DNA from 3 places in the Oceanobacillus sp. B139/18 genome. Region 1 is predicted to be linked to each of the others. Evidence: riboswitches for the same ligand, from Rfam matches in the RefSeq annotation. Region 1 holds a riboswitch; each other region holds the start of a gene.

The links. Region 1 has a riboswitch for S-adenosylmethionine ahead of ACZSMY_RS22730 (methionine ABC transporter ATP-binding protein). Riboswitches for the same ligand answer to the same signal wherever they lie in the genome.
Region 2: it holds a riboswitch for S-adenosylmethionine, as region 1 does, so the genes downstream of both, ACZSMY_RS15470 (O-acetylhomoserine aminocarboxypropyltransferase/cysteine synthase family protein) here and ACZSMY_RS22730 (methionine ABC transporter ATP-binding protein) in region 1, are expected to answer to the same signal.
Region 3: it holds a riboswitch for S-adenosylmethionine, as region 1 does, so the genes downstream of both, ACZSMY_RS05595 (carboxymuconolactone decarboxylase family protein) here and ACZSMY_RS22730 (methionine ABC transporter ATP-binding protein) in region 1, are expected to answer to the same signal.

What each region holds. Positions count from the first base shown of each region.
Region 1 is NZ_JBVFXI010000016.1:4,595-7,732, reverse strand. Features, by position in the region: gene ACZSMY_RS22740 (alpha-hydroxy-acid oxidizing protein) at 1-244, opposite strand, end outside; gene ACZSMY_RS22735 (methionine ABC transporter permease) at 259-927, opposite strand; gene ACZSMY_RS22730 (methionine ABC transporter ATP-binding protein) at 923-1,942, opposite strand; SAM riboswitch class I at 2,085-2,180, opposite strand; gene ACZSMY_RS22725 (aminotransferase class I/II-fold pyridoxal phosphate-dependent enzyme) at 2,242-3,138, opposite strand, start outside.
Region 2 is NZ_JBVFXI010000005.1:109,101-112,238, reverse strand. Features, by position in the region: gene ACZSMY_RS15470 (O-acetylhomoserine aminocarboxypropyltransferase/cysteine synthase family protein) at 1-1,509, opposite strand, end outside; SAM riboswitch class I at 1,603-1,701, opposite strand; gene rarD (EamA family transporter RarD) at 1,898-2,809, opposite strand; gene megL (methionine gamma-lyase) at 3,059-3,138, shown strand, end outside.
Region 3 is NZ_JBVFXI010000001.1:1,142,670-1,145,807, reverse strand. Features, by position in the region: gene ACZSMY_RS05600 (acyl-CoA carboxylase subunit beta) at 1-644, shown strand, start outside; SAM riboswitch class I at 984-1,094, shown strand; gene ACZSMY_RS05595 (carboxymuconolactone decarboxylase family protein) at 1,482-2,150, shown strand; gene ACZSMY_RS05590 (LLM class flavin-dependent oxidoreductase) at 2,284-3,138, shown strand, end outside.

The DNA.
Region 1 (3,138 bases):
TACGTATAGATGTGTCCACTTCGGAGACATTACGTAAAAACCTGGGAATAATCGAATATTTCTCAAAGGCTTCTCTGTTTTTTCTTAACGTTTCTTCCCCGCCGGCACCAGAGCGGATGTGGCCAAATACTTCTGCCGGCAGGGCATGCTTTGCTGCAGCTTCAAGCTGTGCAGTGCCAATTGGAAAGGAATCTTGTATGGTTATATGCTCTAAGAAAGAGCTTTTCTTGGATGAGGTTGTCATATTTTTTCCTCCAATTAATCTTTTTTCAATCGTTCGGCGAGTCGGTTTCCAAGAGACTGAAGACCTTGAACGATAATAACGAGCATAATAACCGTAACGTACATGACGTCTGTTTCATAACGCAAGTGTCCAAATCGGTAAGCTAAGTCACCCAGGCCTCCAGCGCCGACTAATCCGGCCATAGCAGTTGCCCCGATAAGGCTGATTGTTGCGATGGTTAATGCAAGAACAATGGCTGGTCTCGCTTCACGCAGCATCACATTCCAAATAATTTGATGTGTCTTTACTCCCATCGCTCGATATGCTTCGATAACACCTTGGTTGACCTCTAACAGGGAGGATTCAATCAGTCTGGCGATATAAGGAGCTGCATTGACAACGAGCGGCACAATAACTCCTTTTACACCAATGGTTACACCTACAATCAATTTGGTGAAAGGAAGCATAAAGAATAAAAGAATAATAAATGGAATGGACCGGATGACGTTAATCAGCAGGTTTAAAGACTGATAAACAAACTTATTTTGCAAGGGTTGTCCCGGACGTGTCAAAACTAATAGAATAGCTAAAATAACGCCGATAATAACAGCGAAAAACAAAGAGATTAAAACCATTTGAAGAGTTTCTATTATGGCATCATAAAACTCTGAACCCCATTGATCAATAAATGCCTGCATGTTAATTCACCCCCAATTCTTCTACTTCTACGCCTTGTTCTTTTAAGAAGGAGAGAGAATGTTCTACTTGATGCTCACTGCCAATCAAATGAACGACAAGGTTGCCGACAATGCCATTTTTTAATTCGATAATATTGGCAGTCAGAATATTCGGCTCTACATAAAATTGCTGTGTTACCTTAGACAACAGCGGCTGACCTGTATTTTCACCAAGGAAGGTTAAACGAATTACTTTGCCTTCTAAATTCAATTCATCAATTAAACGATCCGATAATTTTCGTTGTGAAATGGTATTTAAGAACTTTTTAGTCGTCGGCTGTTTAGGTTTTGTAAATAGTTCTATCGTCGAACCTTGTTCAATGAGGTTTCCGTTTTCAATAACATAGACATAATCGCATATTTTTTGGATAACGTTCATTTCGTGCGTGATTAATAGTATTGTGATCCCAAGCTCTGCATTAATTTTTAATAATAGTTCGAGAATGGAATTTGTCGTTTCTGGGTCGAGTGCGCTGGTTGCCTCATCGCTCAGGAGGACCTGTGGCTCCTGTGACAGCGCCCTGGCAATAGCGACACGCTGCTTTTGACCGCCGGAAAGCTGGGAAGGATAAGCATCTTTTTTCTCAGATAAATCGACAATATCTAAGTATTTCATGACTCTTTCCTTAACCTCTGCCTTCGGTACGCCGAGTAATTTTAATGGAATCGCAATGTTATCATAGACACTGGCAGTCCTTAATAAATTAAAATGCTGAAAAATCATGCCGACCTTTTGTCTTGTTTGCCGGAGCTTTTCTTTTGACAGCTTCGTTAAGTCGGTTCCATCAATCCAAACCTTTCCTTTCGAAGGAGACTCCAGTAAATTGACACAGCGAATTAATGTACTTTTTCCTGCACCGCTGTAGCCGATTACGCCATGGATTTCTCCTTTATTGACAGAAATCGACACATCGTCCAGTGCAGTAACATCCTTTCCTTTTTTGGAGGGGAAAACTTTTGTGACATTCTCTAATTTGATCATCTGCTGTTTTTCCTGCCTTTCTATCATTATGCTGCAGTTGATAGGTAATATTGTTTGCAGCTGTCTTGTCAGAATCGATACAATTTCTAAAAAAGAGCCTCTCTAGGGTAAGAGAGGCTCGAAAATGTAATCTTATTTTCTGCTCTCATCTTTCAAGACGGGTGTCTTGCTGGAATTAGCACCTTTTTAAGGTTGCCGAGCTTCAACGGGCCAGTCCCTCAGCTGCTCTGGATAAGAGGTGTGGTAGCAATTGAATTGTATTCTTTAAAAGTATCTTATTTTACAAGTTTCGTCAATATTTATTTTTGAAACAGCTGCAGTTTCTCAATACGTCGAATAGCTTCACGAATACGATCCTCTTCTACGAGTAATCCGACGCGTATATAACCTTCTCCATTCTTTCCGAAACCATTCCCGGCTGCAACGGCTACATCCGCCTCTTGTAATAAATAATCAGCAAATGTTTCACTTGTAAATGCCGCTGGTACAGGGAGCCAGGCAAAGAAAGAGCCTTTCGGTGCAGTGACTTCCCAGCCGATACGTCTGCATTCTTCTATGAGAACATCTCTGCGCTGTTCATAGCGTTCCACAAGCGAGGTGACACAGCTTTGGTCCCCTAATAATGCTTCCGCAGCTGCCTTTTGAATAGCTGGGAAAAGACTGACAAATAAATGGTCCTGCAGAATATTAATCGCTTCGATCATATCTTTGTTGCCAGCAGCAAAACCGACTCGCCAGCCGGCCATATTATAGGTTTTGGAAAGGGTGTACAGCTCAACGCCGACATCTTTCGCTCCTTTTGTCTGTAGGAAGCTTATTGGCTGATAGCCGTCGAAACCGATGGCTCCATAAGCGAAATCATGAACAACACCGATATCATTTTCCTTCGCTAACGCAACGGTATCTTCAAAAAATTCTTTCGTTGCGACACCTCCGGTCGGGTTGTTTGGATAGTTGAGATATAATAGCTTGGCAAGTTTCTTTTGTTCCGGCGTCAGGGCAGCATAATCTGGTAAAAAATTGTTTTCCTCTAATAATGGAAACGTGTCATAAGTAACGTCTGCTAATGAAACACTGGACAAATAATCTGGATATCCAGGGTCTGGCAAGAGCATTAATTCGCCTTCATCCATAACAGCTAAAGGGAGTTCTACCAAGCCAATTTTACTTCCGAACAAAATAGCAATTTCTGAAGC
Region 2 (3,138 bases), on a different contig from region 1:
CTGCAGCCATATTGCATCAGCTCCTGTTAATATATCTGTTGTCACTTCATCGATATCTGCCGCAGGAATTACCTCATAGCCTAATTTATAGAGAGGAACAATTTCTTCGTCCGCGATGCCGACAGTAATAATCCGCTTTTTGCGGACACCTTCGCTGCGGTCAAATGGGGATTGAAGTAAATTTTGCACTGCTATTTCCTCGGCTGATTTTTGATTGCCCTGTGATTTTCCTGTTGCTTTATCAATGGCTTGATCCAAGTCAGCTACAATATCGTCAAATGACTCTAAACCAATGGATAAACGGACCAATTCTTCCGTTGTACCGCTTTTTGCCAAGTCCTCATCTGTCAATTGCTGATGGGTTGTAGAAGCAGGGTGGATAATAAGCGATTTGGCATCCCCCACATTGGCGACATGAGACCAGAGCTGCACATTATCGATTAGAGTACGGCCTGCTTCTCGTCCGCCTTCAATACCAAATGTAATAACTGACCCAAAACCGCCCTTTAAGTATTTTTTAGCAAGCTGATGGGAGGGATGTGATTCCAGCCCCGGGTAGTTGATCCATTCTACAGCAGGGTGATTTTCCAGGTAAGCTGCTATTTTTTCTGCATTTTCGCTATGCTTCCTGATGCGTAAGTGTAAAGTTTCCAGGCCTTGCAGTAATAAAAAGGCATTTTGCGGACTAAGCGCAGGTCCGATGTCACGTAATAATTGGACGCGCAGCTTGGTAATGAATGCAGCAGGACCTAAATCCGCATATTTTAAGCCATTATAGCTCTCATCCGGCTCGATAAAATCAGGGAATTTATCATTATTCCAATCAAATCTGCCGCTGTCGACAACGACACCGCCGATGGTTGTGCCATGTCCGCCAATCCATTTCGTGGCGGAGTGAACCACAATATCCGCACCCCAGGTTAACGGCTTGGCAAAATAAGGGGCAAATGTATTATCAATAATTAAAGGAATGCGATGATTATGAGCAATATCAGCCACCGTTTCGACATCAAAAACATATAAACTTGGATTAGTGATGATTTCTCCAAAAATTGCTTTTGTTTTATCTGTAATTGCAGCCTCAATAGCATCCGGGTCAGTTCCATCTACAAATTTTACATTGATTCCATAACGGGGGAGCGTGTTGGCAAATAAGTTATACGTCCCGCCATATAGATTGCTGTCCGCGATAATCTCATCACCGGCACGGGTGATATTTAAAATCGCCATCGTAATAGCTGCCATCCCGGAAGCTAGACCTAAAGCACCGACTCCGTCTTCTAATTGTGCAATCCGCTGCTCAAATGTATCTACCGTCGGATTCATAATTCGAGTATAGATATTACCTGGCTCTGCTAATCCAAATAAGTTTTGTGCATGCTCTGTATCACGAAAAACATAAGAGGTTGTTTGATAGATTGGAACAGCACGTGCTCCGGTTGTCGGGTCTGGAACCTGCCCCCCGTGTAACAAAATCGTTTCGTCTTGCTGTACTGGATAGTTTGACATTGTATTTCCTCCCTTTTTATTGAAAACACTCTTTTACCTGAAAAAAGCTCTCTTCTATAATGAAGAGAGCTCTGATAACTGACTTAGAACCCTCTCTTATCTTTCAGATGATATATCTGTAGGATGGAGCACCTGAATGTTCAAGTTGCCGGGCTTCACAGGGCCTATTCCCTCCGCCGCTCTTCATAAGAGATTCTGCTAAATATTTTGAAATTACTTGCGAGTATATAGTTTTACAGGTTAAAAGTCAAGTGTTTTACTAGGGATTAATAGATGAAATAAAGTGAATCTTCCTTCAGCGGGGATTTCTTTCATCCTTACTGAAGGAATTATCACAAAAGTATGACCTAAAGGCCTTTGGACGAACCGGGCCGTTACTGGCTGAAAACTATGCCTTTCTTCTTTTTCTCCGCGGTGCATCCCGGTAAATACTGGCCATATAGATAATAAGTGCAGCCCAAATCAAAGCAAAGGTAATCATATGATGTACCGTAAAGGTTTCATTATATAGAAATACCCCCAGAAAGAACATAATTGTCGGTGCCACATATTGTAAAAAGCCAACCATTGCCAATGGAATCCGTTTGGCCCCTGCAGCAAACAGCAGTAAAGGTATTGCTGTAACACCCCCCGCGCCTATAAGTAAAAGATTGTCCGATGTAAACAAAGGAGAAAAAGTAAAAGATCCTTCTGACGGAACAAATAGTAAATACAATAGAGCAATCGGAGCCACTACAAGTGTTTCAATAGTAAGTCCATACATTGCATGCAGATGGAGTGTTTTTTTAATCAATCCATAAAAGCCAAAGGTGATGGCCAATAACAGCGAAATCCAAGGGAACACACCATAGCTCAGTGTTAAATAAAGTACGCCGATACCGGCAAGGATGAACGATAAGACCTGTCCTTTCGTTGTCTTTTCTTTCAATACAAATACCGCTAATAAAATGCTGATCAAAGGATTGATATAGTACCCTAAGCTGGCCTGCAGCACATGTCCATGCTGAACCGAAAAAATAAATAGAAACCAGTTAATAGATATAACGATGGAAGCTGTAATGATAGCGATGGTTTTCTTTTTATCTTTTTTCAGCTCGTGGACCGTTTCAATCAGTTCACGCCAATTACCTGTCACCAGTACTAAAAAAATCATGAAAATTAAGCTCCAGACAATCCGGTGGGCTAGTACTTCGCCAGCTGGAACATGTTCAAGAAACTTCCAATAGATTGGAAAGATTCCCCATAATAAATAAGCAGCAAAGGTAATAACCGCTCCCTGTTGTAAAGATTTATCCTCCATTATCCATTCCTGCCTTCTGAAAAAATTAAACTAAAACCAATATTAAAACTTTATGAGGCAGGAAGCAATAACTTTTAAATAATGTATTCCGTAAAACGAAGCTTCATGGAGCGGGAGCTTTGTTTTCTTTGTACGAAATATTAGATATTTTTTTGAGCCGGAAACATTTCCAACAGCACAGGAATACTTTATCATAAAGAGAGAGACTTATCTGAATTATTACCTTTATCAGGATCGGGGAGAATATAAATGAGCAAAAAGTTTAAACATATGGAAACAGCAATGATTCACGAAGGGTACGATTCCAAAGAGCTGCTTGGCAGTTTAAC
Region 3 (3,138 bases), on a different contig from region 1:
GGTTTGCTCCAGAATTAATTACTGGGCTGGCCCGTATCAACGGTCAAAGTATAGGAATCATTGCTAATCAGCCACGTGTAAAAGGAGGCGTTCTTTTTACGGATTCAGCAGATAAAGCAACAAAATTTATCCAATTATGTGATGCGTTTGAAATTCCGCTGCTGTTCTTAACGGATGTACCAGGATTTATGATTGGAACAAGAGTGGAGAAGCAGGGAATTATTCGCCATGGAGCCAAAATGCTGTTTGCAATGAGTGAGGTAACGGTACCTAAAATTTCTGTTATTGTCCGAAAGGCTTATGGAGCTGGTCTATACGCGATGTCAGGGCCGGCTTTCGATCCGGATTGCTGTTTAGCCTTTCCAAATGCACAGATTGCTGTTATGGGACCGGAAGCAGCAGTGAATGCAGTAGAAGCAAATAAAATCGCTCAGCTTCCAGAAGAAGAAAGGGAGGCATATATCGCAGAAAAGCAGGCCGCCTATAAAGAGAACATTGATATTTACCGCTTAGCTTCCGAAATGATTATTGATGATATCATTGATCCAGATCATCTTCGGAACGAGCTGACAAGACGTTTCACCATTTATCAGAATAAGAAAAAGCAATTTACCGAGAGAAAACATGGGGTTTACCCAGTGTAAACAAATAATGGAAACGCTTAGGCTAGAATGTGGTCTAAGCGTTTTTACTGAAAACAAAAAAACATTAATTCACCATAATTGTATTATGTAAACTAAATGATGAATTTTAAGGACACGATGAAAAAAGCTGCTCAATCGATTTAGCATCGTACTCTATAGCAGGAAAATATAATTACATGTGATAAAACAACCAGTCGCCGCTTACAGCAAAAAGATATCTGCTAATATTATCAATAGATTTTGATCAAGAAACGCTTCATTAAATTAAAATTTCCACTTGACATATTTTTTAGAATTCGATAACATATGAAGAAATCTTAAAAAACTAAATAATGTAATTCCTTATCAAGAGCCGGGGGAGGAACTGGTCCTATAATCCCGCAGCAACCATTACTGGAAACGCAGTAAAATGGTGCTAATTCCAGCAAGTTTTCACTTGAGAGATAAGGCAGTGTGTAAAGAAACCCTCTTCTCCTGGAAAAGGGGTTTTTTCATTTTTAAACAAGGGTAGGGAGGGAATAATTTCAAAGGGGCAAGCATGGCTTAAAACCGAGTAATTAGATAGGTAAAGTTTAATTATTATGGTGGCTGTAAGAAAATTAACGAGATGGATTTACAATTTGTATGATTTTATCGCAGCACAAATCAGTGGGCAAAGGAAACAGACCAGGTTCACGATGTCCTAGGACTGAAACTGGGACTGGGACTGCGATTACTCGTCCCATCGAAGAGCTTTTGCGATTAACCGTCCTATTATAAAGAGTTGTGCGTCGAAAAACCTTCACTAATTGAAGTTTCACTGTATGACAAACCAAAATTTTAAATGTATGAGGAGAGATTTCATTGACTAAAACAGATAGTTTATATCAAAAATCTTATTTTAACCGGATAACAGAATTAAAAGAATATGCACCGGAAGCGTTTCAAACTTTTTTTGCTTTTAACGATAAAGCATTAGCTGAGGGTGAATTATCAGTTAAATTAAAGGAATTAATTGCGGTAGCCGTAGCGCACATTACGGGGTGCCCGTACTGCATTGATTTACATGTGGGGAATGCTAAAAAAAATAACGCTGATAAAGAGGAAGTAACAGAGGCCATTTTTGTTGCAACAGCTCTAAAGGCTGGTTCAGCGGTTGCTCATGGTGTGAATGCGCTAAATGCGTTTGATGAAGAGGAAAAAGACGAGCTGTACAAAGCATCCTATTTTAATAGATTAACCGAATTTGGTGACATTGATGCGGATACATTCAAGGCATTTGCTGCTTTTGATCATAAATCTATCAAAGCAGGCAAATTGACCGAAAAGGAGAAAGAGCTTATCGCGGTGGCATCAGCACATACCACAGGCTGCCCGTATTGCATTGATCTGCATACGAAAAACGCCAAAAAAACAGGATCCAGCCTAGAGGAAATATCAGAAGCGATTTTTGTGGCAGCAGCTTTAAAAGCCGGGTCCGCAGTGGCACATAGTGTGAATGCCTTAAATGCTTTCGATGAATCTTAAGTAATCAGCAATTCAGAAGTAAGGGCCGATACCAAAATCAATGGCTGACTGCATCAAATGAGAGATAGTCAATTATAGATTTTGGTGAAGCGGTCAAGATGAAAATTTATGAGAAAAGGAGCTTATCGAAACGATGACAAAACAAATTCACCTGAATGGATTTATTCAAAATTCACCTTCCCCTCACTCGACAGGATTATGGAAGCATGAAAAGGACGAGGGGACAAAACATAATGACCTGTCATATTGGATAGAAACAGCAAAAATCCTGGAACGCGGTAAATTTGATGCCATGTTTATTGCTGATGTGCTTGGAACCTACAGTGTATATGAAAATAGTCATGAAGCAGCTGTCCGGCATGCTGTACAGCTTCCGGCTCATGATCCATTGATTCCGATTTCTGCTATGGCGGCTGTCACTGAAAATCTCGGCTTTGCGCCAACAATTTCTGCTACATATGCACAACCATACGCACTCGCAAGGCAGCTATCTACACTGGATCATTTAACGAATGGAAGAGTTGCCTGGAATGTGGTGACTTCTTATTTAGAAAGCGAGGCAGTCAATCTTGGCCTTTCCAGCCGTCTTCCTAAGGAACAGCGCTATGACCGTGCAGATGAATTTCTCGAAGTCGTTTATAAACTTTGGGAACACAGCTGGGATGACAATGCTGTTGTTCATGATGGCGCAAAGGATACATTTGCACAGCCGGATAAGGTTCGTTTGATTAATCATGAAGGTGAATTTTTCAATGTACCTGGTCCGCATTTGGTTGAACCTTCTCCGCAGCGTACGCCTGTTTTATTCCAAGCAGGAGCTTCACCAAAAGGAAGAGATTTTGCAGCGAAACATGCAGAGGCGGTTTTTACTAAAAATCATTCCTTGGATGCGTTAAAGGCCTATGTTGCAGATATTCGGAAACGAACAGAGGAACAGGGCAGAAATCGGCAAGATATATTTGTTTTTCCTATGATTTTGCCAATCATT